DNA from 3 places in the Streptosporangium sp. NPDC006007 genome. Region 2 is predicted to be linked to each of the others. Evidence: riboswitches for the same ligand, from Rfam matches in the RefSeq annotation. Region 2 holds a riboswitch; each other region holds the start of a gene.
What was found. Region 2 has a riboswitch for cobalamin ahead of ABZ194_RS19390 (ribonucleoside-diphosphate reductase subunit alpha). Riboswitches for the same ligand answer to the same signal wherever they lie in the genome.
Positions count from the first base shown of each region.

Region 1 (9,794 bases), on a different contig from region 2:
GCCTCGGCCAGCGCCTTGGTGATCTCCCGCACCCCGATCATCCGGCCGTCCTTGCCCCCGCCGATCAGCAGCCCGACGACCTCGCCCTTCTTGTCCTCGATCACCGGCCCGCCGAGCAGGCCCCTGTCGATCAGCGCCCCCAGCTTCTCCGGCTCGTTGACCTTGTCCTGCGGGTCCTTGAACCGCCGGCCGCCCTCGCCGGCCCCTCCGGCACGCAGATGGGCGATGTCCACGGTCTCCGGCAGGTTCGCCGCGGGCCGCGCGACGAACCCGGCGACCGCCACCGGTGAACCGTCCTTGTCGGGCACCGAGGCGGCGAGCGGCGCCGTGGGAAGCCCGGCGCCGCCGTCGGCGCGCCCGACGGGCGTCAGCACGGCGGGGCTGTCGGATCTGTCGCCGGCGCGGACGATCTCGGCCTTGAACCCCTCCTTGTCCGGCGGGGAGATGTTGGGGAAGACGTGGATCTCGGTGGTGACGTCGACGATGCAGGTCGCCGTGGGCTGCTTGGGCGGGTAGCACTCCTGCAGGTGGTGGTTGAGCCGGTCGTCCTTGATCGTGTGCTGCTCGAAGTCCTCGGGGATCTTGACCTTGTGGTGCTCGGCGAAGATCTTGTTTGCGGCGTACACCGCCATGTCCCGGTCGGTCTTGACCACGCCGGTGAGGGTGACGATGCCCCCGTCGGGGTTGATCACGGTGCCGGTGCCGGTGCCGATCGGCACCTGGTAGCTACGTTCCACGTGGACGAGTTCGCCGATGTGATCCAACAGAGTGATGTCGACGCGGGCCTTGGCCTCGATCCTGACCACCGCCGGGGTCACCAGGTCGGTGATCCCGCTGGGGTGTTCGTGAGCCAGGGCAGGGATCGCCGCGGCGGCCACCACAACGAGGCCACCGAGGGACGCCAGAGCAACACCGAACCGCCGCATAGCCACTCCCAGTGGGGGATAAGGACAAGCCTGGCAACCGTAGTGCAGAAGTCAATAGAACGGTGCATAGACAAGCGCTTGATAAGGAAATAACCCGCGTTTCGCAAGCAAGCATGGTGGGTGAGCCCACCGGCACAGCAGCCACAGCACCCGCATTACGGAACAAAGAACGCCATATCGGACAAGCCTCGGCATGTGATCTTTAATCGGCTCGCACTCGCCGACCACGGAGCCACGTGGAGGGAGAGAGGCGAGGGCGCGTGAGCACCGCGGGAGCCGGGGGGAGCCGGAGGGAGATGCCTGGGAGCGACGGCATGAGCGCGGGGAAAAGGCCGCCGCGGGTCCATGGTGCGGGCGTCGGCGGAGGCAACGGCATGAGCGCGGGGAAAAGGGCCGGAGAGTGGGAAGGCCCGCTCGGGCGGGGAGGAGATCCCATCAGGCGCGCGGACGCGGAGGCACCGCGCGGGAGGACGCCCGATCAGGCTCGCGGACGCAGAAGCACGGCGGGGTCGAAGCCGACCTCGAACGGCGCGAACAGGCCGGCCGTCCTGCCCGCCTCGTGCTTCTCGGCCGGCTTGTACTCGTCCCCCGCGAGCTCGTGGACGTACAGCGAGGGCCCCTCGGACAGCTCGACCCGCCAGTACAGAGGGATGCCCGCGGCCGCGTAGGCGGCCTTCTTCATGTGCCGGTCCCTCGACCGGGTGCTCGGGCTGACCACCTCGACCGCCAGCAGGATGTCGTCCGGCGCGAACATCAGCTCCGTCGCGGGGACGGTCTCCGTCCGCACCACGACGAGATCGGGGATGAAGAAGTCACGGGGACCCACCCCGAGGTTGACCTCCTGCAGCGGCTGAAACTCCGGTGGTGCGGCGTCTTCGAGGATCCGCACAAGGCGCAGGCTTGCATACTGATGCATAGGCGTGGGTGAGGGGCTCACCAGCAGGCTCCCGTTGAAGAGCTCGTAGCGGTTTCCGTCGTCGGGAAACTTGAGCAGGTCGTTGACGGTGAACGGCGGCTCTCCTGGAAGAACAGTCCGCCTGGCCGTCGGCTCCGTCGTTGCCATCGCGGTCACCCACTCAGTATCGGGAATCTCGCCTCTGCGCACATGCTACTTCCCGCAATTTCCTAACCCAAAGTAGCCAGCCTGTCACGATCGAACCAGTCCCGGGCGCCCTGCCGTACGGCGTCGTGGACCGCTCGGGCCACCCGGGCGCCCCAGAGCGAGCGGGGACCGCCGAACAGCTCCTGCGGGCCGGCGTCGCGTACGGCCACGCAGACCGCGTCCGAGGCGGTGCCCGTACCGGGAAAACCCTCCTCGGCCAGCGCCTGGGTCTTGGCCTCGGTGACCGTCATGACGGCGTTGACCAGGGCGGCGTCGCTCATCGCGACCGGGACGGCGACGATGATGTTGATCGTCCCCGGGAGATACATCGGCGCGAGCTCGGGATCGGGGACGCCGTCCGGGGCCGCGGCCCAGGTGGGAACGCGCAGGCCGACGGTGGCCACCGCCTCCACTCCCCCGTCCTCCGCCCGGGTGAACCGGTCCACCGAGGCCGCGGTCAGCATGCCGACGCCGGGTCCCCGCGGGGCCATCTCCAGCAAATGGTTCACCGGGTCCATCCGCGAGTAGCCGCCGATCACCTGGGCGTTGAGCACCCATCGCAGGGGGCCGATGCCGCCGCCGACCATCGCCGAGGAGACGGCCCGCCAGCCGGGGCCGAACTCCCACAGCAGCGAGGCCAGCCGGGCCCCGTCCTCCTGGCGACGGCTCAGCCCGAGCGTCCACGCCGGTCCGCTCCCGACCACGCCCTCCCGCTGAGGGGCCCGGTAGGGGACCGCGTCCTCCACGTGGGGGCTCGGGTTCCCGGGATGGGAGGTCGGGTTCCCCGGTGAACCCGGGTGTCCGGGATGGGGGCTCGGGTTCACCGCCCGTACCGGGTGGGGCTCGGCCGCACCCTCGTCGTGACGGTCGGGGGTCAAGGGCGCTCCAGGTGGACCTCGGGCCGGCCGCCCACGCCGACGGCGACCCGGACGCGGGCGTCGAAATGCCGGCCGATCAGTTCTTCGGTCAGCACCTCGGCCGGGGCGCCGGAGGCCGCCACCCTACCGCGCGCGATGAGCATCATCGAGTCGGCGTACTGCCCGGCGAGACTCAGATCGTGCAGGGTCGTGACCACGGTCAGCCCGTCGGCCAGCCGGAGCCGGTCGACGAGTTCCAGGACCTGCTGCTGGTGTCCGAGGTCCAGGGCCGTGGTGGGCTCGTCGAGCAGGAGCACCGGGGCCTGCTGCGTCAGCGCCCTGGCGAGCACGACCCGCTGGCGCTCGCCACCCGACAGGCGGCCGAGCGCGCGAGAGGCGAACGAGGACAGGTCGAGCCGCTCCAGCACCGACCCGGTCACCTCCCGGTCCCCCCGGCTCTCCCGGCCCAGGTAGGCGATGTACGGCGTGCGGCCCAGCAGGGCGTAGTCGAAGACGGTCATGTCGACCGGGAGCGCCGGTGCCTGCGGGGCGTAGGCGATCAGCCGGGCCCGGTCCCTGGATCTGAGCCGGCGGGCGGGCAGGCCGTCGACGAGCACCTCGCCCGAGTACGGCAGCACCCCGGCCACCGCCTTGAGCAGCGTGGACTTGCCCGCGCCGTTGGCGCCGATGACGGCGAGCCAGTCACCGCCGCGCACCTCGAACTCAACCCCGGACAGTACGGCCCGCGTCTCCAGGACGACGGAGAGTCCCTTCACCCGGACGTGACTCATGCGATCGCCCCTATCCCGTGGCCGGCCGCGTTCCGCAGGTCGGGTGGCCGGGCTCGCCGGACCGGACGGCACCGTCCGCTCACGTCTCCACCCCCCTGGTCATGCGCAGCACGGCCACGAAGAACGGCGCGCCGACGAAGGCGGTGACCACGCCGATGGGCAGTTCGGCGGGGGCGAGCACGGTCCGGGCGATCAGGTCGGCCAGGACCAGGAAGGCGGCACCGCCGAGCAGTGAGAGCGGAAGCACGGTCCGGTACGACCCTCCGGCCAGACGGCGGACCACGTGCGGGACCACGATGCCGACGAAGCCGATCAGTCCGCTGACCGCGACGGCCGAGGCGGTGGCCAGGGAGGCGGCCAGCAGCACGACGAGCCTGACCCGGACGACGTTGAGGCCGAGGCTGGCCGCCTCGTCGTCGCCGACCGAGAGGACGTCGAGCAGTCTGCCGTGCAGCAACATGGTCACCACCGAGACCAGGGCGTAGGGGATGACCAGCCTGATGTGGCTCCAGTCACCGCCGACGTCGCCGAGGATCCACGCGTAGACGCGCCGGAGTTCCTCCACTCTGAGCTGCTGCAGGAAGGTCTGGATCGCGGTGAGGAAGGACGACACGGCCACACCCGCGAGGACCAGCGTGGCGGTCCCGCCGCCCCGGCCGGCCACGTTGCCCAGCGCGTAGGCGAGCAGCACACCGCCGATGGCCCCGGCGAACGCGGCGACCGGGATGAGCAGGGCGTTGTCGTCGCCCTTCATGAGCACGATCACCGCCGTGGTCGTGAGACCGGCCCCGGCGGCGGCTCCCAGCAGGTAGGGGTCTGCCAGCGGGTTGCGGAACACCCCCTGGTAGGCCGCGCCGGCGGCGGCGAGCAGCCCTCCGACGATCACGGCGAGCAGGACCCGGGGCAGCCGGAGCTCCCAGAGCAGTCCCTGCTCGATCGGGAACAGCCCCGAGTCCACCGAGACGAACGGCAGCCAGTCGAGCAGTTGCAGCGCGACCTTCCGCGGCGCCAGGTCCGCCGCGCCGATCAGCAGGGCTGCGAGCATGCTCGCCAGCAGGACGCCGCACGCCGCCAGTGCCGCCGGCAGGCGGAGGCGTGGCGCCCTCCGGACCGTGACGCCGGGGGAGGCGCCCGGCCCCCAGCCGTCGCCCGAGATGTTCGACGGGGACGTCTCGGGTGAGGTGCCGCCCGCGGCGGCGGAGGGGGCGGGGGCGCGGGGGAGGTCGGTCACTTAGCTGTTCGTGGCCTTCTGGACGGCGTCGCCGACCTGCTTGGCGAGGTCCACGACGCGCGGGCCCCAGCGGGAGGCGACGTCGTCGTCAAGGGCGACGACCCGGTCGTTCTTGATCGCGGAAAGCCTGGACCAGCCGGGGCGCTTGGCGAGGGTCTCCCTGGACTGGCCGCAGCACTTGGTGTCGGCCAGGAAGACGAGGTCGGGGTCGGCCTTGGCGACGAACTCGGCGGAGAGCTTGGGATAGCCGCCGGCCGCCTCGGGAGCCTTGTCGGCGATGTTGGTCAGGCCGAACAGCCCGTAGATCTGGCCGATGAAAGTGGTAGACGTAGCCGAATACGGGGTTTTGTCCAGCTCATGATAGTAGGTGAGGTTCTTGCCCTTGGGCGCGGCGGCGGCGAGTTCCTCGATCTGCTTCCTCATCCCGGCGACGAGCTCGGTGGACCTGGCCTTGTTGCCGGTGGCCGCCCCGAGGTCGGCGATCTGGTCGTAGGCCTCGTCGAGCCTGCCGGCCGCGGGCTCCAGTAGCACCGGGACGTTGAGCTTGCCCAGCTTGGCGACGACACCGTCGGTGTCGTTGGAGAGCACGATCAAGTCGGGCTTCCTGGCGATGATCGCCTCCACGTTCGGCTGGAAGCCGGACAGGTCGCTCCTGGGGGCCTCAGCCGGATGGTTGGACTGGTCGTCCACCGCGACGACCTGGGGGCCCGCGCCCACGGCGAAGAGGCTCTCGGTGGCGGAGGGGGACAGGGAGACGATCCGTTCGGGCCTGCTCGGGATCACGACCGGGCCGTTGCCCGCCTGGACCGTGACGGGGAAACCCGGCGCGACGGTGGCGGCGGGGGTGGCCGAGCTCACGGACGCGGTGGAGTTCTGACCGCACCCGGCCAGGGCCAGCAGGCCGAGGAGCGCGCCGGCGAAGACGGTACGTACGGGCCTCACGCGAGGTCCTTTCAGTCACCGGAGCAGGGGACCCGCGAAAGGGACGGATCACCCTTTTCCACGAGGGTTGACGACGTCGGCGCGGCGGCAGGCGACCTGGCTCGATCCAAAGGATCATGACAGTTGCGGGACAGCGCCGGACTCACACCGGACTTCGCTACACGCTGCGCGTCAGACAAACGTTATCAATCCCCCAGAACAGCCGGACGTCAAGGGTTTGCCTCCGGATTTCTCCCGGCCCCGCCTCCACTCGGGGGCGATTGACCAACCCAGCGCGAAGATGTGGCCGGCGCCGATGAGCGGAGCACGGGCCGGTGGGCGTTCCCCGCACGGGCCGGTGCGCGTTCCCCTCCGCGGCCCTAACCGAGTTGCCGCTCCGCGGTGGCGATGATCTCCTGCAGGCGCAGGCCGTGCGCGGCGTCGAGGGGGTGACCGCCACCGCGCTCCACGGTCTCGGCGAACTCGGCGAGCATCACGGTGAAGACGTCGGGACCGAGCCGGTCACTGTTGATCGACTCCCGGCCGAGCCGGCCGTAGACCTCCACGTGGGAGGGGGGTGTCTCACCCGGCACGCTCATGCACAGCGACGCCTCGCTGACCGCGCCGGTCTCGTGCTCCAGCAGCAGGCCGACCCAGCCCCTCGGGTTGCCGTGGGCGCGGACCGAGGCGACCCGGCCGAGCGCGGCGTCCAGCATGTCGATCATGTGCGGGCCGACGTCGAGGATCGCGCCGCGCTCCAGCCGCCAGGGGGTGGCGAAGTCACCGCCGAGCATGGAGCCGGAGATGTTGGCCGCGTGCCCGCCGAACGGCTCGACGGCCGACACCCTGGCCAGGAACGCCCGGGTGGCCTCCGAGTAGCGCCAGGTGAGAACCATCTGGGAGGGCACCCCGGCCTCGCCGATCGCCTCGGCCAGCCGCCTGGCTCCGTCCAGGTCTGCCGCGAGTGGCTTCTCCAGCAGCAGCGCCTTGCCCGCCTTGGCCGCCAGCACGCCGAGCTCGGCCTGTACGGCGGGCGGCACCGAGAACGCGACCGCCTCGCAGTTGTCGAACAGCTCCTCGATCCGCTCGAAGACGGGGACCCCGAATCTGGCGGCGACCTCGGGGCGCCGCGCCCACACACCCACCAGGCGCGTGTCGGGCCCGGCTGCCAGGATCGGCGCGTGCACCATCTCCGCCCACGGCCCCGCGCCCACCAAGCCCACAGATATCGTCACCGCCTCAGCTTCTCACGATCTCTTGACGCGCCGATGAACATCGATCGACATGTCTCCGCTTCCGGGTTTGCCCACCCCGGCCGGAGGGAAGGCCGCGGGGCGCCGGCCGGCCGACGCCGACCGTACGGGCATGATGGGCGGCGTATGGACGAGATGATTCTGCTGCGGCACGGCGAGACCGAGTGGAGCCGGAACGGGCGTCACACCGGGCGCACCGACCTGCCTCTGACCGCCAGGGGCGAGGAGCAGGCGCGGGCGCTCGCGGCGCTGGTCAAGGACCGGCCCTTCGGCCTGGTCCTGGTCAGTCCCGCGCTGCGGGCCCGCCGCACGGCGGAACTCGCCGGGCTTACCGAGCTCGCCGGCCACACGGGCTATGAGATCGACCCCGACCTGTGGGAGTGGGACTACGGCGGCTACGAGGGCGTCACCACCTCGGCGATCCGCGAGGCGCGCCCCGGCTGGTATCTGTGGCGTGACGGGGTCGTGCCGGGCGACGCCGGACACCCCGGTGAGAGCGCGGCGGAGGTCGGCGCACGCGCCGACCGGGTGATAGGGCGGGCGAGCTCCGTCGGCGGCGACGTGGTCGTGGTCGCCCACGGGCACCTCCTGCGGGTGCTCTGTGCCCGCTGGCTCGGCCTGCCCGCCCGGGACGGCCGCCTCTTCCGCCTGGACACCGGCACCCACTCGCGGCTCGGCTTCGAACACGCCGAACCGGTCGTGCTGAGCTGGAACGCTCCCGTCTGAGACCGCGCCGGGGCAAAGAGGCGGCTGCCACCGCGACCTGACCGGCCGGTCGGGCCGACAGCGCGGCCGGGCCGGTCAGGCCGCCGTCACACCGGGTTGCGGCCCCCGGCCGGTCAGCCATTCCAGGACGTCACGGTGACCTCGGCGGGCCTCCTCGAAGTGGCGCCATCGCCAGTAGCGAGGCTGGTCGCGTACTCCGGTGACCCAGGTGCGATAGGAAACCGGAGTGTCCGCACCGTCGCCCGTGGCCTGCGAGGCGACGCCATAGGTGCGGATAACGACGCGACCGCCCGGTGCGAACAGCACATCGTCGGCCACGGGATACAAGGTCATTCGGTCGAGCATGGTCTGAGCCCCCAATCGCTGCTGGCTCAAACTCTCATCCACCGGACCGCTCCCCGGATTACGTAACGGGCGCGCCGAGGTTAACCAAGCGCGCCCGAGGTAAAAACGGTGTTACACCGTAAGGCTGTCGAACTCCCCGTCTTTCACCCCGAGCACCAGCGCACGGATCTCGTCGCGGGTGTAGATCAGTGCCGGACCCCCGGGAAAACGAGAGTTCCGCACCGCGATACTGCCGTCCGGCAGTTCGGCCAGCTCGACGCAGTTGCCCGTCGAGTTGCTGTGACGACTCTTCCGCCAGCTCGCCCCGGCCAGGTCCGTGGCGGGCATGCCGTTGTAGGTGTGCTTCATTTAGATCTCTCTGAGAAGGTCGCCGAGTATCTCGGCGGTGCCCCCAGGCGTGGTGCTTTCCACGCACAGCTGCTCCATGGCTGTGAGGTATGGATCAATGTCCTCACGTTTGTCCAGGTAGAGGGCACCCCAGAGCTGCTCGACATAGACGACGTCCGACAGGTCGGACTCGGGAAACCGTAAGATGCTGAACGCACCACCCTCGGCCGCGTGCATGCCGAACCGGAAGGGCATCACCTGGATGGTGATGTTGGGCAGCGTGGCCACCTCCAGCAGATGCTGGAGCTGTTCACGCATGATGCCCTCTCCTCCGATGGGACGCTTCAGGGCCGCCTCGTCGATGACCGCCCACAGTCGCGGGCCGTTCTTCTTCGTCAGGCGTTCCTGCCGCTGCATGCGCATGTGCACACGGCGCTCGATATCCGCCTCCGGCACGTCCGGGTAGCCCAACCGGATCACGGTGCGCGCGTAGGCGGCGGTCTGCAGCAGGCCGGGAACGAACTGCACCTCGTAGGTGCGGATAACGTTCGCCGCCTCCTCCAGACCCACATAGGTGGTGAACCAGGTCGGCAGAAAATCGCCGTACTTGTGCCACCAACCAGGGGTGTTCGCCTCGCGGACCATTTCCAGCAGGCCGCGCCGTTCTGCGTCGTCGAGCACGCCGTACAGGGTGAGCAGATCCTCCACGTCTCGCGTCTTGAAACCGACACGACCCAGTTCCATTCGGCTGATCTTGGACTCCGAGGCCCGGATGTGGAATCCGGCCACCTCACGGGGGAGCCCCTTCTCCTCACGCAGGCGACGCAGGCTTGCGCCGAGCATGATGCGCCGAACGGTGGAACCGGTACCGGGCGGGTCCATGGACACGTGGTTGCTCCTCGCTCGCTTTCCTGATCGACAGTCTGTCACTTCGCGGCCCAAGTTTCCCAAGCCGCGGCCAAGATCCCCTTTCCATCCTGATTGCCGAATTCATGGGTAACCGTAGCGGTTGCACACACCTTATGCACGTGCATTCGCTCTTGCACCTGCACGGGAGTTTGCAGCATGATGATCTCTGTGCAGTCCGCCCAAACCGCGCCCTCTCGAACCCCCTGGACGGCGCTCGACTGGTGGCCCCCCATCGGCTGGTGGCCCGACACGGCCCGCGACCTCGTGTCCGGATCGCCGGCCATGGCCAGTGCCACCTTCGTGCTCCCCCCACAGCCCGAGTGCGTCCACTCGGCCCGCAGCTTCGCGACGGGGACGCTCACCGGCTGGAAACTCGCCGAGCTGAGCGAGAACATGGAGTTGATCG
Region 1 is NZ_JBEXUG010000005.1:23,062-32,855, forward strand. It holds gene ABZ194_RS05675 (hypothetical protein) at 1-926, opposite strand, end outside; gene ABZ194_RS05680 (Uma2 family endonuclease) at 1,405-1,989, opposite strand; gene ABZ194_RS05685 (adenosylcobinamide amidohydrolase) at 2,052-2,906, opposite strand; gene ABZ194_RS05690 (ABC transporter ATP-binding protein) at 2,903-3,676, opposite strand; gene ABZ194_RS05695 (iron ABC transporter permease) at 3,756-4,721, opposite strand; gene ABZ194_RS05700 (ABC transporter substrate-binding protein) at 4,908-5,849, opposite strand; cobalamin riboswitch at 5,918-6,045, opposite strand; gene ABZ194_RS05705 (Gfo/Idh/MocA family oxidoreductase) at 6,209-7,063, opposite strand; gene ABZ194_RS05710 (histidine phosphatase family protein) at 7,208-7,807, shown strand; gene ABZ194_RS05715 (hypothetical protein) at 7,883-8,140, opposite strand; gene ABZ194_RS05720 (DUF397 domain-containing protein) at 8,264-8,500, opposite strand; gene ABZ194_RS05725 (helix-turn-helix transcriptional regulator) at 8,501-9,322, opposite strand; gene ABZ194_RS05730 (ATP-binding protein) at 9,545-9,794, shown strand, end outside.
Region 1: another riboswitch for cobalamin. It lies ahead of ABZ194_RS05700 (ABC transporter substrate-binding protein); the one in region 2 lies ahead of ABZ194_RS19390 (ribonucleoside-diphosphate reductase subunit alpha).

Region 2 (9,794 bases):
TCTGGGACCTCGCGCCAGGGCACTACATCCTCAGCGCCGCCGGAGGGGTGGTTCTCGATCTCCAGGGCCGTCCTCTCCCCCTGGATTACCGGTTCGGTACCGTGACCGACATCAGGAGGGCCATGGGGCGGCGCCGGAAATTCGTCGCCGCTTCCAGCGTGCCCCTCGCTCAGGGCATCCTTGACGCGATGCGGAAGGTATGAGGCGGGTAAGCGACTTCGGCGGGCTGGTATCGCTCGTAGGTCAGCACAACGTCAGCACCGGTGCCGGCAAGTACGGGGATCAACCGGGAACAACAAGAAGCCCCGGACTCCCGGCGTGGGCCGCGAGCTGGGGCTTTGTCTCATGTTTGACCAGGTCGGACCTGACCCGCCATGGAGCGTGGTGGACGATACAGGGATTGAACCTGTGACCTCTTCCGTGTCAGGGAAGCGCTCTCCCGCTGAGCTAATCGTCCTCGGGTGACATCAGAGCGGAAGACGGGATTCGAACCCGCGACCCTCACCTTGGCAAGGTGATGCTCTACCACTGAGCCACTTCCGCGTGTCCGCCCCGGGTTTCCCCTCGGCGGCACTGGCGCTACTTTACCGGATCGTCGGGACTCCGCTGTCCGCGCATTGAGGTGGAGACGGGATTTGAACCCGTGTACACGGCTTTGCAGGCCGTTGCCTCGCCTCTCGGCCACTCCACCAGCCAGGCCCCGGAGGACCTGCCGGAGCGGAAGACGGGATTCGAACCCGCGACCCTCACCTTGGCAAGGTGATGCTCTACCACTGAGCCACTTCCGCGCGCCCCCGGGCGGATCGCCCGGGGCACGTGAAAACTCTAGCGCTTTCGGCGGGTGTATGTGTGCAACCGGGCTGCTCGCCGCTGAACCTCGGCGGGGGTCACCCGGACGTCGGCGGCCCGCACGAACATCACCCGGTGGCCGAACTGGATCTGGCGGTAGCGCGCGTCGCCCCTGATGACCCGGCGTCTGACCGGGCCGGAGGCCGAGCTCCGCAGGTAGCTGCCCTGCCTCGTCATGCCGAGGCTGTAGGACTGCCCGGCGGGGAAGGTGTACTGGAGCGGGGTGAGGGGCTGCCGGGGGACGCCCCTGGGGTAGGCCGACGGCTCGGGGTAGGCCCGGCCGTACACCTTGACGGAGGCCAGCCCGGGGCGGGGGGTCACCAGGTGGCCGTCGGCGGGTACGGACGTGCGGGCGTCCGCCGGGTCGTGGAACCACGCCTTCTGCCCGAGGTACCAGATCGCGGTCCAGTCGCCTCTGCGGTCGGCGAGCGCGTAGCGCTGGCCGGTGGAGGCGCGGGCCGCGTGGTCGTAGACGCTGTAGGTGGAGCCCTCGTGAGGGTGCTTGCCGATGTCCTTGACCAGCGGGGCGGAGGGGGAGGGGCGGCTGTGCAGCCAGACCGAGGCGGCGCCCCTGGGGCGGCACTCGCCGGACTTGGCGCAGCCGGTGAAGCGGGGCTGGTTGACGGCGTAGTCGGGCCTGATCAGCACCAGGCGCGCGTCCGGGTCGGACGAGCCGGTCAGCGGGCGGCCGAGCAGTTCGAAGTAGTGGCTCCAGTCCCAGTAGGGGCCGGGGTCCTGGTGCATGCCGCGCACACTGGCCGGGATGGTGCCCGGCACGTTGTCATGGCCCAGGATGTGCGCCCGGTTCAGCGGAATGTCGTACTTGCCGGCGAGGTGGCGGACCAGTCTGGCGGAGGAGCGGTACATCGCCTCGGTGAACCACGCACCCTTGGCCAGGTAGCCCTCGTGCTCCAGGCCGATGGAGCGGGCGTTGAAGTACCAGTTGCCCGCGTGCCAGCCGACGTCGTCGCCCCGCAGGTGCTGGGCGATGTGCCCGTCGCTGGAACGCAGCGTGAAGTGCCAGCTCAGGTAGGCGGGGTTCTTGACCAGCCGGGTCATGACGTCGTAGCCGGTCTCCCCGTCGTGGATGACGATGTAGTCGATCTGACGGTGTCCGCGATATTTGCTGTGGTTGCCGTATCCGCCGTTCTTGAGGCGCTGGTAGGCGGCCGGGATCCACTCGCAGGAGACGGTGGCCGGGCAGTCGGGCGCGGCGGTTCCGGGGGCGCGGCGCGGCCCGGCCGGGCCGGAGGGGCGCGGCGGGGCCAGATTCGGGGTCGCGGGCAGGACCACCCGCTCGCCGTCGTCGGTCACCCGTGCGGCACCGGCGCGGATCGTCGCGTAGACCTCGCCCGCGAAGAACTCGGCCGCCCCGGTGTCCGGCGAGCCGGAGTAGCGGGCCACCGCGTCGTACCAGAGTGCCGGGTCGGCGCTCGGCTCCCGGCCGGCGCGCCGCTGATAGTCGGCGAGCAGCGCGGCGCCCCCCTGGATGTTGGCCACCGGATCCCCGCGCAGCGCGGCCGGGTCGGTCGCGGTCAGCTCCGCGGCCCGGCGCAGGGTGTTCTCGGGCGGGACCGGGGCGATGGCCGGGACGTCGATCGGGTGCGGCCGGGTCTCGTCGCCGCGCGGGTCTCCGCTCGTGTGCCGGTGTGAACCGGGCCGGATCCGGACGTCGACCAGGTGCATCGGGCCGTAGCCGCCGGAGACGCTGGGCCGGCCGCCGTTGGCGTCCCACCGGGACTCCAGGTACGAGACGGCGAGCAGCACGCTCTCCGGCACGCCGTACGCCCGGGCCGCCAGCTCGAAGGCCGCCTGACGGCCGGATCCCGTCGCCGGAGAGGTGCCGGCGGCCGTTTCTCGGACGGTCTCGCCGGCCGTCGTCCCCGAGGGCGCGGCCTCCCGGGCGGCGGGGATCAACACGGCGAGGGCGGCAACTATCGAGATCCCCGGCAGACGACGCATACGTGGTTCCTCTCCACCAGATGGCTACCCAGAGTCATGAGAGATTACCGATTGTTTCGTCATCGGGGGGAGAGGAGGGAAGGGTAATAATTTTTGCCTGAAATCGGGCAGAAAACTTGGTGAATCCCGTTCGGGTGCGTATGGTCCTCCTCTGTGTCCACGGCATGGCATCCCCACGACGACCTGATCGCCCATCTGACCCGGACCAGTGTGCTCGGCTCCGGCGAGGCGGCGCGGGTCGTGGCGGACGTGCTGGCCTACTTCTCCGAGCCCACCGGGGCGTTCGTCCGGCGTCGGCACGCCGAGCTGAAGGCCAGGGGGCTGGTCAACGACGAGATCTTCCCCAGGATCGCCGTCGAGTTGCAGGCCCGCCGTGTCGCGGCACCGGAACTCTCCCTGCGCCAACTGCGCCGGATCGTCTATGGGTAAGGAGCGGCCAGATGTGCGGAATCGTGGCCTATGTAGGGTCGAAGGACGCGGCGCCGATTCTGTTGGAGGGGTTGCAGCGTCTTGAGTACCGGGGCTACGACTCGGCCGGCGTGGTGGTCTCCAACAAGGGCCTGAAGATGCGCAAGGTCAAGGGCAGGGTGGCGGACCTGGCGGCGGTCGTGCCCGCGCGGTTCAAGGGAACCCTGGGCATCGGGCACACCCGCTGGGCCACCCACGGCGCGCCCAGCGACGTCAACGCCCACCCGCACCTGTCCGCCGACGAGCGGATCGCGGTCGTGCACAACGGCATCATCGAGAACGCCGACGAACTGCGCGCCAAGCTGGAGGCCGACGGCGCGGTCTTCCTGTCCGAGACCGACACCGAGGTGCTGTCCCACCTGATCGCCCGCACCGTCGAGGAGACCGACTCGCTCCAGGAGGCGGTCCGGAGCGCGCTCAAGCGCGTCGTCGGCACCTACGGCATCGCGGTGATCGACGCCCGGCGCCCCGGCGAGGTGGTCGTGGCGCGCAACGGCAGCCCGATCGTGCTGGGCATCGGGGAGAGGGAGATGTTCGCCGCCTCCGACGTGTCCGCGCTGGTCCGCTACACCCGCCAGGTGGTCCACCTGGAGGACGGCGAGCTCGCGGTGCTGAGGGCCGACGGGTTCCACACCTTCGCCAGCGACGCGCGGGAGACTGCCAAGGAACCGCTGACCGTCGACTGGGACGCCGGGCACTACGACACCGGCGGCTACGAGCACTACCTGCTCAAGGAGATCTCCGAGCAGCCCGACACCGTGGCCAGGACGCTGCGCGGACGCCTGGACGACCGTTTCCACATCGCCCACCTGGGCGGCCTCAACATGGACGCGCGGGAGACCAGGTCGTTCCGCCGGGTGAAGATCATCGGTTGTGGCTCCGCCTACTACTCGGGACAGATCGGCGCCCAGCTCATCGAGGAGCTGGCGCGGATCCCGGCCGACGCCGAGCCCGCCAGCGAGTTCCGCTACCGCAGCCCGGTCGTGGAGGCCGACACCCTGTACGTGGCGATCAGCCAGTCGGGGGAGACCTACGACACCCTCGCCGCCGTCCAGGAGCTCAAGCGCAAGGGCGGCCGGGTGCTGGGCATCGTCAACACCGTCGGCAGCGCGATCGCCAGGGAGTGCGACGGCGGCCTCTACCTGCACGCGGGGCCCGAGGTCTCGGTGGCGAGCACCAAGGCGTTCACCTCGACCGCGGTGGCCTTCGCGCTGCTGGCCCTCCATTTGGGCCGGGTGCGCGACCTGTCGCCGGCGAACGGCCGCCGCATCTGCGAGGGGCTGCGCGCCCTCCCCGGGCAGATCGAGGAGATCCTCGCGCTGGAGCCGCGGATCGCGGAGCTGGCGCGTAAGTACGCCGACTCGCCGAGCATGATGTTCGTGGGCCGGGTCCGGGGGTATCCGGTGGCCAGGGAGGGCGCGCAGAAGCTCAAGGAGATCTCCTACGTGCACGCCGAGGCCTATCCGGCCAGTGAGCTCAAGCACGGGCCGCTGGCGCTGATCGGCCCGGAGATGCCGACCGTGGCGATCGTCCCGGACGACGAGCTGCTGGACAAGAACCTCACCACGCTGGGCGAGATCCGCGCGCGCGGTGGGCGGGTGCTCATGGTCGGGCACCGTACGGCCGACCCGAGGCTTGCCGACGACTGCGTCGTGGTGCCCAGGAACGAGACCGAGCTGGACCCGATCCTGCTGTCGATCCCGCTCCAGCTCTTCGCCTACCACGCCGCCGTGGCGCTGGGCCGCGATGTGGACAAGCCTCGCAACCTGGCCAAGAGCGTCACCGTGGAGTGATGCCCGCCGTCCGCCGACGGTGACCCCCGACATGTGACAGATGGTGACATGCCTGTAACGTGAAGTGTTGAGGTGTCTGGGGGATCTCGGCGGAAGGACGCTTATGTACCGTAGGCGGTTCCTTGCGCTCGCGCTGGGGGTCATGGCCGCCGGCGGTTGCGGCAGGGCGGGCGACTCCGGCGCGGCGTCGGCGGGCCGGCTCACCATCGTCGCGCCCGCGGGGCGAGGGCAGGGCTGGGACCGGACCGCCCGCGCGCTGGCCGCGGTCCTGCGCGGGGAGGGACTGGCGCGGGCGGTCGAGGTGAGCAACTACCCGGGCAACGTGGGGGTGGCCGCGCTGAGCGCGTTCACCGCCGCCCGGGGCGCGTTCGCGCGCGAGGGCAGGCTGCTCCTCACCGGCATGCCGATGGTGGCCGGGGCGGAGATCGCCAACGCCGACTCCGTGACGGAGGCCACCACCCCGCTGGCCCGGCTGGTCGGCGACTGGGCCGCCCTGGTCGTCCCGGCGCACTCCCTGCTGCGCAGCTTCGAGGACTTCGCCGCGGTGCTCCGCCGCAACCCGGCCGAGATGATGGTGGGCGGACGGCTGGAGGGGGGCTCCGACCACGTGCTCTACGGCATGATCGGCAGGTGCCTGGGGGTGGACGTCCGGCTGCTCGACTACGCGGGATACTCCGGCGGAGCCGAGGCCGCCGAGGCGCTCTACGAGGGCCGGGTGGCCGCGATCCTGGGGTCGGCGCGCTCCTTCATGCCGGACATCGCCGCGGGCCGCGTGCGGCCGCTGGTGGTCTCCTCCGCCGAGCGGATCGAGGGGATCGACGCGCCGACGCTGATGGAACGCGAGGTCCGGCTGGAGTACACAGACTGGTGCGGGCTGCTCGGCCCGCGCGGCATGAGCGCCGGGGACCGGGAGGAGGCCCTCGCCCTGTGCGACCGGATCGACGCCTCACCCCGCTGGCAGGCCGTCTGCGCGGCCAACGGCTGGAACCGGGTCTACCTGAGCGGCGACGATTTTCGTCAGTGGCTCGTCACCGAGACCCGCCGTACCCGGGGAGTGCTCAACGAGCTTGGATTAATGAGGTCTATCGCCACAAGTTGTTGGGGTAGTTGCGCCGGGCGGCACTAGATGTAGGATCCTGGTCGTTGCTGGTTCGCCCATCGGGGCGAGGTAAGAGGGAACCCGGTGAAAGTCCGGGACTGCCCCGCAGCGGTGAGCGGGAACGACCGCCGTCATGAAGCACTGGGTGAGGTCTGCCTGGGAAGCGACGGCCAGTAGGCATGCGCCAGGCGCCCGCGAGTCCGAAAACCTGCCGGTGACGTGATTGGTCCAGGGCCTCGCGGGAGGGCCCGCGGAGCGAGGCGGTCCGGTGTGCCCGGAACCGTCTGTGACGCGTGCGCCCCTTCCGGTTGAGAGCCGTGCGGGGAATACGAACGCGCGAGGGGTAACACGTGACACAGACCTTGGTCGACGTCGCCGAGGAGATCGGGCGGAACCCGGCGGACCGCCGGTTGGCCATTGAGGAGGCCGCGGCCCGGGTGATCACCGACCCGGAGAACTCCAGAGTGGCCGCCGGACTGCTGGCCGGGCTGATCGCCGACGAGGCGGCCGGGAACGGGGTCCGCACCTTCTCCGAGTCCATCGCCGCGACCCACGCGGCCGGGCTCGTCCAGGACGGGCTGGCCGCGTTCGTGACCGCCAACGCCGCCGTGCTCGACGCGCTGGTGGCACCGGACGCCGACGCCCGCTTCGAGTACTTCGGGCTGCGCACGGTCTACGACCGCTACCTGCTGCGCCACCCAGAGACCCGGAAGGTCCTGGAGCGCCCCCAGCACTTCCTCCTCCGGGTGGCCTGCGGCCTGTCGGAGACGGTCGAGGAGGCCGCCGAGCTGTACGCGCTCATGGCGACCCTGTCCTACCTGCCCAGTTCGCCCACCCTGTTCAACTCCGGGTCGCGCAGGCCCCAGCTGTCGTCCTGCTTCCTGCTCGACTCCCCGAGGGACGAGCTGGAGTCCATCTACGACCGGTACGGGCAGGTCGCGCGGCTGTCGAAGTACGCCGGGGGGATCGGCATCGCCTGGACCCGCGTCCGCTCGCGCGGCTCGCTGATCCGCGGCACCAACGGCCACTCCAACGGCATCGTGCCGTGGCTGCGCACCCTCGACTCCAGCGTCGCCGCGGTCAACCAGGGGGGACGCCGCAAGGGCGCGGCCTGCGTCTACCTGGAGTCCTGGCACGCCGACGTCGAGGAGTTCCTCGAACTGCGCGACAACACCGGCGAGGAGGCCCGCCGCACCCACAACCTGAACCTCGCCAACTGGATCCCGGACGAGTTCATGCGCCGGGTCGAGGCCGACGAGACGTGGTCGCTGTTCGACCCCAAGGAGGTCCCGCACCTCACCGACCTGTACGGCGCCGCGTTCGAGGAGGCCTACCGGGCCGCCGAGGCCGAGGGCCGGTTCGTCAAGCAGATCCCGGCCCGCGCCCTGTACGGCCGCATGATGCGCACCCTCGCCCAGACCGGCAACGGCTGGATGACCTTCAAGGACGCCGCCAACCGGACCTCCAACCAGACGTCCCGGCCCGAGAACGTCATCCACCTGTCGAACCTCTGCACCGAGATCCTGGAGGTCACCGGCGACGCCGAGACCGCCGTGTGCAACCTCGGATCGATCAACCTCGCCGCCCACCTGGACGGCCGGGACGTCGACTGGGCACGGCTGCGCCGGACCGTCCGCACCGCCGTGCGGTTCCTGGACCGGACCATCGACCTGGGCTTCTACCCGACCCCCGAGGCCCGCGCCGCCAACGAGAGGTGGCGGCCGATCGGGCTGGGCCTGATGGGCCTGGCGGACGTGTTCTTCACCCTGCGGCTGCCGTTCGACTCGCCGGAGGCGCTGGAGCTGTCCACCCGGATCTCCGAGGAGATCGCGCTCGCCGCCTACGCCACCTCGGCGGATCTGGCGGTGGAGCGGGGACGTCACCCCTCCTACTCCGAGACCCGGGCCGCTCGCGGGGTGCTCCACCCCGACCACTACGACGCCGCGCGGTCGCCGGAGTGGGCGGCGCTCAGGGAGCGGATCGCCGAGACGGGCCTCCGTAACTCGCTGATGATCGCGATCGCCCCCACGGCCACGATCGCCTCCATAGCGGGCTGCTACGAGTGCATCGAACCCCAGGTCTCCAACATCTTCAAGCGCGAGACCCTGTCGGGGGAGTTCCTCCAGGTCAACCGATATCTCGTCCGAGACCTTTCGGCCCGCGGCCTGTGGACCCCGGCGATCCGGGACGCCATCAAGCGGGCCGACGGCTCCATCCAGGACGTTCCCGGCATGCCCGAGGACCTCAAGTCGCTCTACCGGACCGCATGGGAGTTGCCGCAGAAGGCGCTCATCGACCTGGCCGCCGCGCGCACGCCGTACATCGACCAGTCGCAGTCGCTCAACCTCTTCATGGCCACGCCGACCATCGGCAAGCTCTCCTCGATGTACGCCTACGCCTGGAAGTCGGGTCTCAAGACCACCTACTACCTGCGTTCCCGCCCGGCCACCAGGATCGCGCAGACCACCGTGGCGCAGACCGTCGCCGAACCGGAGGCCGTGGCCTGCTCCCTGGAGAACCCCGAGTACTGCGAAGCCTGCCAGTAGGCGCCCCCTTTTTATCCGCGCGAAAGGCCCGCCCGATGCTGCTCGACCCTGGAATGGACCTCACCCTCCGGCCCATGCGCTACCCGGAGTTCTACGAACGCTACCGGGCCGCGATCCGCAACACCTGGACCGTGGAGGAGGTCGACCTCAACTCCGACCTGGCCGACCTGGCCAGGATGACGCCGGAGGAGCGCCACCTGATCAACCGCCTCGTCGCGTTCTTCGCGACCGGCGACTCGATCGTGGCCAACAACCTGGTGCTCAACCTCTACCAGCACGTCAACGCCCCCGAGGCGCGCCTGTATCTCAGCAGGCAGCTGTTCGAGGAGGCGGTGCACGTCCAGTTCTACCTCACCCTGCTGGACACCTACCTGCCCGACCACGAGGAGCGGGTCAAGGCCTTCGCCGCGGTCGAGCACATCCCCTCGATCCGGGACAAGGCCGAGTTCTGCTTCCGCTGGATCGACTCACTCGGCGGGCTGACCCGCCTGGAGTCGAGGGACGACCGGCGGGCGTTCCTGCTCAACCTCATCTGCTTCGCCGCGTGCATCGAGGGGCTGTTCTTCTACGGCGCGTTCGCCTACGTCTACTGGTTCCGTTCCAGGGGCCTGCTCAGCGGTCTGGCCACCGGGACCAACTGGGTGTTCCGCGACGAGTCCATGCACATGGAGTTCGCCTTCAGCGTGGTGGACACCGTACGGGCTGAGGAGCCCGGGCTCTTCGACGACGAGCTCGGTGCCCAGGTCACCCAGATGATCGAGGAGGCGGTGGAGGTGGAGCTGGCCTTCGCGGCCGACCTGTGCGGCGACGGCCTGTTCGGGATGAACGTCGGCCAGATGAGGCGGTACCTTGAGTACGTGGCCGACCAGCGGCTGGTCCGGCTCCGGCTTCCCGTCCGGTACGGCACCGCCAACCCGTTCGCGTTCATGGAACTGCAGGACGTCCAGGAACTGGCCAACTTCTTCGAGCGGCGGGTCTCGGCCTACCAGGTGGCCGTCGAGGGGAACGTCGCCTTCGACGAGTCCTTCTGAGGGGCCGGATCCGCCGGCGGGACGCCTAGGGCGTCCCGCCGGGGCG
Region 2 is NZ_JBEXUG010000024.1:18,705-28,498, forward strand. It holds gene ABZ194_RS19345 (inositol monophosphatase family protein) at 1-203, shown strand, start outside; tRNA gene ABZ194_RS19350 (tRNA-Val) at 383-457, opposite strand; tRNA gene ABZ194_RS19355 (tRNA-Gly) at 472-543, opposite strand; tRNA gene ABZ194_RS19360 (tRNA-Cys) at 621-691, opposite strand; tRNA gene ABZ194_RS19365 (tRNA-Gly) at 717-788, opposite strand; gene ABZ194_RS19370 (N-acetylmuramoyl-L-alanine amidase) at 826-2,811, opposite strand; gene ABZ194_RS19375 (hypothetical protein) at 2,965-3,240, shown strand; gene glmS (glutamine--fructose-6-phosphate transaminase (isomerizing)) at 3,252-5,072, shown strand; gene ABZ194_RS19385 (tripartite tricarboxylate transporter substrate-binding protein) at 5,176-6,198, shown strand; cobalamin riboswitch at 6,203-6,402, shown strand; gene ABZ194_RS19390 (ribonucleoside-diphosphate reductase subunit alpha) at 6,522-8,717, shown strand; gene ABZ194_RS19395 (ribonucleotide-diphosphate reductase subunit beta) at 8,753-9,748, shown strand; gene ABZ194_RS19400 (pentapeptide repeat-containing protein) at 9,774-9,794, opposite strand, start outside.

Region 3 (9,794 bases), on a different contig from region 2:
CCGTGCACCAGCGCGGCCACCGACCGGCTCTGCTTCGCCGCGTCCACGACCAGGACCACCGGGGCGTCCAGCAGCCTGGCGACGTGCGCGGTGGAGGCGAACTCGCTCGCCGCGGCCCCGTCGTAGAGGCCCATCACCCCCTCGACCACGGCGAGGTCGGCCCCCGCGGCGCCGTGCAGGAAGAGCGGGGCGACGAGCTCCTCCCCCACGAGCCACGGGTCGAGGTTGCGCCCCGGACGGCCGGTGGCCAGGGCGTGGTAGCCCGGGTCGATGTAGTCGGGGCCCACCTTGTGCGGCGAGACCGCCAGGCCCCGCCTGGTGAGCGCGGCCATCAGCCCGGTGGCGACGGTGGTCTTCCCCGCCCCGGAGGCGGGGGCCGCGATCACCAGGCGGGCTACCATTCGATGCCCTTCTGGCCTTTCTGCCCGGCGTCCATCGGGTGCTTGACCTTGCCCATCTCGGTGACCAGGTCGGCGGCGGCGAGCAGCCGGGGGTCCGCGTCGCGGCCGGTGACGACGACGTGCTGGCTGCCCGGCCGGCCGGTCAGGGTGGCGACCACCTCGTCGACGTCGATCCAGCCCCACTTCATCGGGTAGGTGAACTCGTCGAGCACGTACAGGCGGAACGTCTCGGCCGCGAGGTCGCGTTTGATCTGCTCCCAGCCCTCGCGGGCGTCGGCGGCGTGGTCCTCGGCGCTGCCGGGGCGCTGAATCCAGGACCAGCCCTCCCCCATCTTGTGCCAGCTGACCCGGCCGCCCTCTCCGGAGTCGCCGAGCACGCGCAGGGCGCGCTCCTCACCGATGCGCCACTTGGCGGACTTGACGAACTGGAACACGCCGATCGGCCAGCCCTGGTTCCAGGCGCGCAGGGCCAGGCCGAAGGCCGCGGTGGACTTGCCCTTGCCCGGGCCGGTGTGCACGATCAGCAGCGGCCGGGTACGGCGCTGCCGGGTGGTCAGGCCGTCCTCGGGCACGCTGACCGGTTTTCCCTGCGGCATCCTTGTCAGCCTCTCGCTGTCATGCGGCGGTCCGCCGCTCACGGATCATCCCGGCGAGGCCGGTGAGGTCGTCGAGGCGGACGCTCTCGGCGCCCATCCGCCGTGCCAGGGACCCGGCCAGGCCGAGGCGGACGTGACCGCCCTCACAGTCCACCACCACCGTGGCCACCCCCGTCAGCAGGCCCGCGGCCCGGTGGGCCTCCTCGACGGTTCCCGAGGTGGCCCGCCCGTCGGTGACCAGGACCAGCAGTGGACGGCGGCCCGGATCGCGCAGGCGCTCGACCCGCAGCACCTCCGCGGCGCGGAGCAGCCCGGCGGCCAGCGGGGTGCGTCCGCCGGTGGGCAGTTCGCGCAGCCTGGCCGCGCCCGCCTCGACGGAGGAGGTGGGCGGCAGGATCAGGTCGGCGCGGGTACCGCGGAAGGTGATCAGCCCGACCTTGTCACGGCGCTGGTAGGCGTCCATGAGCAGGCCGAGCACCGCGCCCTTGACGGCGCGCATGCGCCGCCGGGCGGCCATGGACCCGCTCGCGTCCACCACGAACAGCACCAGGTTGCCCTCCCGGCCCTCCCTGGCCGCCTCCCGGATGTCCTCGCGCCGCAGCAGCAGCCCCGGGCCGCTCCTGCCGCGTCCGGCCTGGTACGGCGCGGCGGCGGCGACGGTCGCCGGCAGATGGAGGGAGGCGGGCCGCCCCGGGGGGATCCGGGCTCCGGTGGTACGGCCGAGAGGCGTCGCGGCCCTTGACCGGCGCCCGGGGGCTCCGGCGCCGACGCCGGGGACGGTGAACAGCCTGGCCCGTCGGGCCGGGTCGGCGTCGAAGGTCCGCTCGCGCCGGGCGGTTCCCGGCTCGGCGCCCGGATCCGCGGAGGATCGGCCGACGGGGGCGGGCTCGCCGGAGCCGGGGTCTGGACCGGGGCCGGGATCGACGCCCGGGCCGAGGCAGGGGTCGGCGTCGGCGTCGGCGGACGGGTCGCAGGGGCCGGGCGGGGCGCCGGACGCGGGGTCCGGGGAGCCGGGGCCGTCGCCTCCGGCCCCCTTGCCGTCACCGGCCTCGCCGCCGGGGCCGTCGTTCTCCGAGCCGCCGGGCCCCCCGGGGTCCTCGGGGCCGCCGGAGTCGTCGGGGTCGTCGGAGTCGTCGGGGTCGTCGGGGTCGTCGGGGTCGTCGGGGACCTGGTTGAGGAGGTCCTCCAGCTTGGACTCGTCCAGGCCGGGGGCGTCGAAGGGGTCGCGGCGGCGACGGTGCGGAAGCGCGAGCCTGGCGGCCTCGCGGACGTCGTCGGCGGTGACGGCGGCGCGGCCGTGCCAGGCCGCGTGGGCGATCGCCGCCCGCGCGGTGACCAGGTCGGCCCGGAGCCCGTCCACCTCGAACGCCGCGCAGACCGTGGCGATCCGTCGCAGCGCGGAGTCGGGCAGGACCACGTCCGCCACCCGGGCCCGGGCCTCGGCCACGCGCGCCGCCAGGGCCCGCTCCCGGCCGGCCCACCGGGCGGCGAACTCCACGGGATCGGCCTCGAACGCCAGGCGTCGCCGTACCACCTCCGCCCGCTGGGACGGCTCCCGCGAGGCCCGGACCTCCACGGTCAGCCCGAACCGGTCGAGCAGCTGCGGCCGGAGCTCCCCCTCCTCCGGATTCATGGTTCCCACCAGCAGGAAGCGGGCGGCGTGCCGCACCGACACGCCCTCCCGCTCGACGTAGCAGGTGCCGAGCGCGGCGGCGTCGAGCAGCAGGTCCACCAGATGGTCGTGGAGCAGGTTGACCTCGTCCACGTACAGCACGCCCCGGTGGGCACCGGCCAGGAGGCCGGGCTCGAACGCCTTGACCCCCTCGGTGAGCGCCCGTTCGAGGTCGAGCGAACCGGCCAGGCGGTCCTCCGAGGCCCCCACCGGCAGCTCGACCAGCCGGGCGGGCCGTACGATGCCGCCCTGGGCCCCCGGGTCCGGGGACACCGCGGGCGTCCCGTGCGGCCCGTCGGGGCACTCGGGGTCCGGCGTGGCGGGGTCACAGGAGAAGCGGCAGCCGCGCACCACCTCGACGGGCGGCAGCAGCGCCGCCAGGGCCCGCACGATCGTGGACTTGGCGGTCCCCTTCTCGCCCCGGACCAGAACCCCGCCGACGCCGGGGGACACGGCGTTCAGGACCAGGGCGAGCTTGAGGTCCTCCGATCCCACGATCGCGGTGAAGGGGTAACGCGGATCACGCACCTTGGAGATCTCCTTGGGTGTCGTCATACGGAACAGCTCAGCCGCCAGCGGCCGCCCCGCCCGGTGAGCGTGACCCGGGCCAGCGGCGCGACGTCGACCCGCCAGAAGGCGGGGGCGGGTGCCCCGAGGGCGTGGACGATCGCGGCACGGATGATCGGGGGGTGTGTGACGGCCACGATCCGGCCCGGCGCTCGGCCGGAGAGCCAGCCGGCGACCCGGCCCAGGAGGTCGACGATCGACTCCCCGCCGTGGGGCGCGGCGGCGGGCTCGGTGAGCCAGGCCGCGAGCGCCTCGGGTTCGGCCGCCTCGACCTCGGCGAGTGTCCGGCCACTCCACCGGCCGTAGTCGCAGTCGGCGAGCAGCGGATCGGGCGGGGCCCGCAGTCCGAGGGCCTCGGCCGTCTGGACGCAGCGCAGCTCGGCGGCGCGAACCGCCGCGGCGCCCAGCCCGATCGGCGGGGTCAGCCCGGCGGCCCGGCGCAGGCCGGGGCCGTCGAGCGGTTCGTCGCCGGGGAACGCGGCCCGTGCCGTCGCCGCCGTCGACCCGTGGGAGACGAGCAGCAGGCGGGTGACCCCCACCGGGGCCGTCACACCGGGCTGCGTCGGCGCGCGGCGAAGGCGAAGAGCGCGCCGACGCCAAGCCAGAACACCGCCTGGGTACCGAGGGAGGCGATACGGAAGTCCCACAGGAGGTCGGCGGGGAAGCCCGGGGGCACCTCGTCGATCTCCGGCAGGAGGATCCAGGCGGCCGCCACCGGCACCAGCAGGGACGCGCCGCCGGCCAGCCAGCGCAGCCACGGCTCGCTCCGGGAGGCGTACCGGTAGGCGGCGGTGCCCGCGCCGACGGCGAGGATCCCGACGACCACCGCGGTCAGGTAGAGCACCGTCCGCTGGTCGATCGTCTCGGGGTCTCCGACGGCAGGCGGGTTGGCGGGATATTTCAGGAAGGGCACCAGGACGATCGCGAGGAACGCCGCCGCCGCGAGGGTGACCGCGAGCACCGGTTCCGATCGGGGGCCGACCCTGCCGCGCACCGCCGCGTAGACGAGGGCGAACAGGCCGCCGACGGCCACGCCGTACAGGCCGAGGGCGAGGAAGAGTCCGAGGCGCTGGCCGTTCCTGCTGACGGGCGCCTCGTCCTCGTCGTGGGAGTGGGCGGGCTGGGCCGCCTCGTGGGAGTGGGCACCGGCGGGGGAGGCCGCCGCGGCCGCCTCCTCCAGCGCGATGGCCCGATCGATGCGCGGCTCGCCCGCGGTGTAGGCGAAGACGGCCGCGAACAGGCCGGCGAGCAGTCCGACGAGCATGCCCCGGACGATGAGTTTGACGATCACGTGCGGCTCAGTGACACGGGACGCCGAGCAGATGGCGCCCGTCGTGCATGAGTTCGTGCAGGTAGTTACCGGCCTGCGAGACGGCTCCCTGGTCGAAGGCGACCAGGTAGGCGACCAGCAGCAGCACCGGTACGGCGAGCAGCCAGCGGGTGAGTGCCTGCCATGGGATGGGCTGGGCCTGCGGAACCGAGATCTGGCTCACGGCCACCTCCTCCGGGATTGACGCGTCCCTTTTCGTAGGTCGGTGGCGGCCGAGTGACCTGGCTCCCGGTCCCGAAGGGCCCGGTTACAGTGGCGCGACCGCACCGGAATCTCACCGGATTTCCCTCGCACCGCCACAAAACACCCGGAACGTACCTCGGTTTGCCGTCATCCGTCAATCCACACGGCATCGGACGCGTCCCTGGCGGAGACACCTCCGCCTCGCCGGGGCGTCCGGACGTCGCCTTTGGGGGAGGCGCCCGTCCGGGCGCCTCCCCCAAAGGCGACGATCACTGCTCACCGGTGAGGGCGGTCACCAGGTCGGCGGCGGAGCGGCAGCGGTCGAACAGCTCGCCCACATGGGCCTTGGTGCCGCGGAGCGGCTCCATGGTCGGGACGCGCTGCAGCGACTCGCGGCCGGGGATGTCGAAGATGACCGAGTCCCAGGAGGCGGCGGCCACCGACTCGCTGAACTGGCTCAGGCAGCGGCCCCGGAAGTAGGCCCGGGTGTCGCTGGGCGGGGCCTCGATGGCCCGCTGGACCTCGTCCTCGGTCACCAGGCGCTGCATCCGGCCGCGGGCCACCAGCCGGTTGTACAGGCCGCGGTCGGGGCGGATGTCGGAGTACTGGAGGTCGACGAGCTGCAGGCGGGGATGGGACCAGGGCAGGCCGTCGCGGGTGCGGTAACCCTCCAGCAACTCCAGCTTGGCCACCCAGTCGAGCTCCCGTGACAGCTGCATCGGGTCCTCCGCCAGGCGGGTGAGGACCGACTCCCAGCGGTCCAGGACGTCCTTGGTCGGCTCGTCCACGCCGTTGCCGCTGCGTTCCTCGGCGTACTTGCGCGCCAGCTCCAGGTATTCCATCTGGAGCTGGACCGCGGTGAGCCTGCGGCCGTCGCGCATGGAGATCTCGTACTTCAGCGTCGGGTCGTGGGAGACCGCGCGCAGCGCCTGGACGGGGTTGTCCACCACGAGGTCGCGGGTGAAGTAACCGTCCTCGATCATGGCCAGGACCAGCGCCGTCGAGCCCAGCTTCAGGTAGGTCGAGATCTCCGACATGTTGGCGTCGCCGATGATGACGTGCAGCCTGCGGTACTTCTCCGGGTCGGCGTGCGGCTCGTCGCGGGTGTTGATGATCGGCCGCTTGAGCGTGGTCTCCAGCCCCACCTCGACCTCGAAGAAGTCGGCCCGCTGGCTGAGCTGGAAGCCCTCGCCGCGCGAGTCCTGGCCGATGCCGACCTTGCCGGCGCCGGTGACGACCTGCCGGGAGACGAAGAACGGCGTCAGGTGCCTGACGATGTCGGCGAACGGCGTGGCCCGCCTCATCAGGTAGTTCTCGTGGCAGCCGTAGGAGGCGCCCTTGTTGTCGGTGTTGTTCTTGTAGAGCTGGATCGGAGCGTTGGCCGGGATCGCCGAGGCGCGGACCGCGGCGTCGTGCATGACCCGCTCCCCCGCCTTGTCCCAGATCACCGCGGCCCGCGGATTGGTGCACTCGGGCGTGGAGTATTCGGGATGGGCATGATCCACATACAGCCGGGCCCCGTTGGTGAGGATCACGTTGGCCAGCCCCAGGTCCTCGTCCGTGAGCTGGCTCTGATCGGCCAGCTCCCTGGACAGATCGAACCCCCGGGCGTCGCGCAGCGGGTTCTCCTCCTCGAAGTCCCAGCGCGCCCGCCGTGTTCTGGCGGCCGAGGCCGCCAGATAGGCGTTCACAACCTGGGAGGAGGTCACCATCGCGTTGGCCCCCGGCTGTCCGGGCACGGAGATCCCGTATTCGGTCTCGATGCCCATCACCCGCCGTACCGTCATGCGCACCCTCTGTTCGTTCGGACTGGTTTCTCCATCGTCTGTATCCCCGACCCTAGACCCTTCACTATGCCCGGTGGCCGGACAGTTATGGCACATAGGCCTTTTCGCCTGCCGCGGAGATCTCGGGCGGAGACGGCGGCCCCGAGGCGGCCCCGAACCCGGAAACAGGCGCGGGGCCGGGCATGTCGGCGGGCGCGGCGGGGGCCGGGGAACCGGACGGGGCGGCCGGTACGGCCCGCCGGCGCCGCCGGGATTTGACGAACTCCTGGACCGGCCGCTCGACCACCCGGTACACCAGGTAGGAGAGCGCCATCGCCGCCAGCGTGGTGATCAGTCCGGTGAGCCAGGGTGGCAGGGCGTCTCGCAGGGCGGGCACGAGCACGGCCGCGACCGTCGGGTGGAAGAGGTAGAGGGGGTAGGTGAGCGCGCCCAGGACGACCAGGGCACGCCCGCGCAGCCGGTGCAGCCGGCCCAGCGCCACCAGCGCCAGGAGCGCGTAGAAACCGGCCACGGTGACCACCACCGCCCAGCCGGGCACCGGCATCGCCTGGTAGCCCACCGCCTCGATCCGGCCGGCCACCCGCTCCAGGGCCGAGTTGACCGCCAGCCCGCCGCTGACCCCGGCCACGCACCACAGAACCAGCCGGGGCCCGTAGCGGGTCATCAGGTAGAAGGCCATGCCCGCCACGAAGTACGGCGCGTACCTGGGCATCACGATCAGCTGCGCCCACTCGTTCTCGCTCGCGGCGAAGAACCCGGCCGCCAGCAGCCAGCAGCCCATGAAGACCAGGCAGCGCCCGAACGTCACCCCGATGACCACCAGAACCGAGATCAGCAGGTAGAAGCGGAGCTCGGCCCAGAGAGACCAGTAGACGCCGTTCGCGTCCAGGACGCCCACCGCGCGCTGGAGCATGGTCAGGTTGACCAGGTAGTCCCGCGGGCTCAGCCTGGGGTCGAGAGCGGTGACCGAGGTCAGCCCGTAGACCGCCGCGACCACGCCCACGCTGAGCCAGTAGGCGGGGAAGAGCCGCACCAGGCGCGAGAGCGCGAACGCGCCCAGCCCCCTGCCCCAGACGCTCATCAGGATCACGAAACCGCTGATCATGAAGAACAGTTCGACACCGAGGACGCCCAGACCGGACAGCGGGGCTATCGCCGGAAACAGCCTCGCCGGACGATCCCCCCAGACGGAGGCGAAGGCGATGAAGTAGTGGAAGGCCACGACCGCCATGGCCGCGACGAACCGCAGCAGGTCGAGCTCACCGAGCCGGCCGTTCCCCCGGACCGCCGTGCCGGTCATGGAGCGACCGGACCGAGATGTTCACGCACGCACCTTTGACGGCAGTTCGATCATCCGGGTTCCGTCCTCCGGGATCTCGTTTTCGCGGCGGATCGCCGCGAGCGAGGCGGTCAGCGCGGTTCTCAGCCGTCCCATGGCCCACGGCTCGAACCACCGGCTCACGGTATGGGCGACCAGCAGGGCCGCCGTGACGGCGACGGCGAGCACCACCCCCTTGGGCAGGAGCGGGGCGAGCGGGGCGACCAGGAGGGCGCCGACCGGGTGGTGCAGGAGGTACAGGGGGTAGGTGAGCGCGCCCAGGGTGGCCAACGCCGGCCGGCGGCGCAGCCAGGCCAGCCTGCCCAGGGCCAGCAGGCCCATCGTCACGAAGATCGCCGTCAGCACCCCGATGATCAGGTACGGCCCGGCGGCCTGCCCCACGTACTCCCGCACCCGCACCCCGCCCTCGGTGACCGCGCGGACCACCGCGAGGATCCAGCAGAACCCGACGAGTGCCCAGGGGACGGCCGAGGACCCGAACCGGTGGACGAGATACAGGGCCATGCCGGCGATGAAGTAGTGGGCGCACCAGGGCATGAACAGGAACTCCAGCAGCGCGCTCTTGGTCGCCGTCGCGGTGAGCGCCAGGAACAGCCAGGCGGAGAGGAAGATCACACAGCGCCGGTAGGTGACGCCCACCAGCGCGAACAGCCCGATCAGGAGGTAGAACCGCAGCTCGGCCCAGAGCGTCCAGTAGACGACGCCCAGGTCGGGGATCCGCAGGCCCTGCTGGACCATGGTGAGGTTGGCCAGGATCTCCCAGGGCTTGAGACCCGGGCCGTACAGACCGGTCAGGGCCGGCACGCCGAGGACGCCCACGCTGAGCCAGTAGGCCGGGTAGAGGCGGGCCACCCTGGAGACCGCGAACTCCCCCGCCGTCCGCCCCCAGACGCTCATCAGGATCACGAAACCGCTGATCATGAAGAAGAGCTGCACGCCGTAGACCCCGAGGACACTGACCTTCCTCAGCCCCGCGAACTCGACGCCGCCCCACGCCTTCAACTCCACGAAGTGGAAGGCGAGCACGGCGGCGGCCGCGACGAAGCGCAGCAGGTCGATCTCGGTGAGGCGCGCGGCGCGGGAAGTGGGCAAGAATCTGCCAATCGGTACATAAGAGGTCTTAGTGACATCCAGCCTGCCATACTCCGCCCGGCCGTCCGGCGCGTTCTCCCCACACACGACGGAGGCGGCGCCTCCCCTCGGGCCGAGGGGAGGCGCCGCCTCCGTGTGCCGCTCTCCGTGGTGCCGCTCTTCGCAGGCGCCGGCGGGTGCCGGTGGCCCAGGGGCCACCGGCGGGGGCTAGAGGTACTGGCCGGTGTTGGCCACCGTGTCGATGGACCGGCCGGCCTCGGTGCCCTGCTTGCCGGTCACCAGGGTGCGGATGTAGACGATCCGCTCGCCCTTCTTGCCGGAGATGCGGGCCCAGTCGTCGGGGTTGGTGGTGTTGGGCAGGTCCTCGTTCTCGGAGAACTCGTCCACGCAGGCCGCCAGCAGATGCTGGATCCGCAGGCCCTTCTGCCCGGACTCAAGGAACTGCTTGATCGCCATCTTCTTGCCCCGGTCCACGATGTTCTGGATCATGGCACCGGAGTTGAAGTCCTTGAAGTACAGGACCTCCTTGTCGCCGTTGGCGTAGGTCACCTCAAGGAAACGGTTCTCCTCGCTCTCGGTGTACATACGCTCGACCACCCGCTGGATCATGCCGGAGATGGTCCCCCCGCGGTTGCCGCCGTGCTCGGAGAGGTCCTCGGGGTGGAGCGGGAGATCCTCCACGAGGTACTTCGAGAAGATGTCCTTGGCCGCCTCGGCGTCCGGCCGCTCGATCTTGATCTTGACGTCCAGGCGGCCGGGCCGCAGGATCGCCGGGTCGATCATGTCCTCGCGGTTGGAGGCGCCGATCACGATCACGTTCTCCAGGC
Region 3 is NZ_JBEXUG010000035.1:44,979-54,772, reverse strand. It holds gene ABZ194_RS23620 (cobyrinate a,c-diamide synthase) at 1-401, opposite strand, end outside; gene cobO (cob(I)yrinic acid a,c-diamide adenosyltransferase) at 395-997, opposite strand; gene ABZ194_RS23610 (putative cobaltochelatase) at 1,017-3,224, opposite strand; gene ABZ194_RS23605 (histidine phosphatase family protein) at 3,221-3,787, opposite strand; gene ABZ194_RS23600 (CbtA family protein) at 3,784-4,527, opposite strand; gene ABZ194_RS23595 (CbtB domain-containing protein) at 4,535-4,729, opposite strand; cobalamin riboswitch at 4,759-4,879, opposite strand; gene dop (depupylase/deamidase Dop) at 5,019-6,536, opposite strand; gene ABZ194_RS23585 (acyltransferase) at 6,622-7,836, opposite strand; gene ABZ194_RS23580 (acyltransferase) at 7,858-8,967, opposite strand; gene arc (proteasome ATPase) at 9,175-9,794, opposite strand, start outside.
Region 3: another riboswitch for cobalamin. It lies ahead of ABZ194_RS23595 (CbtB domain-containing protein); the one in region 2 lies ahead of ABZ194_RS19390 (ribonucleoside-diphosphate reductase subunit alpha).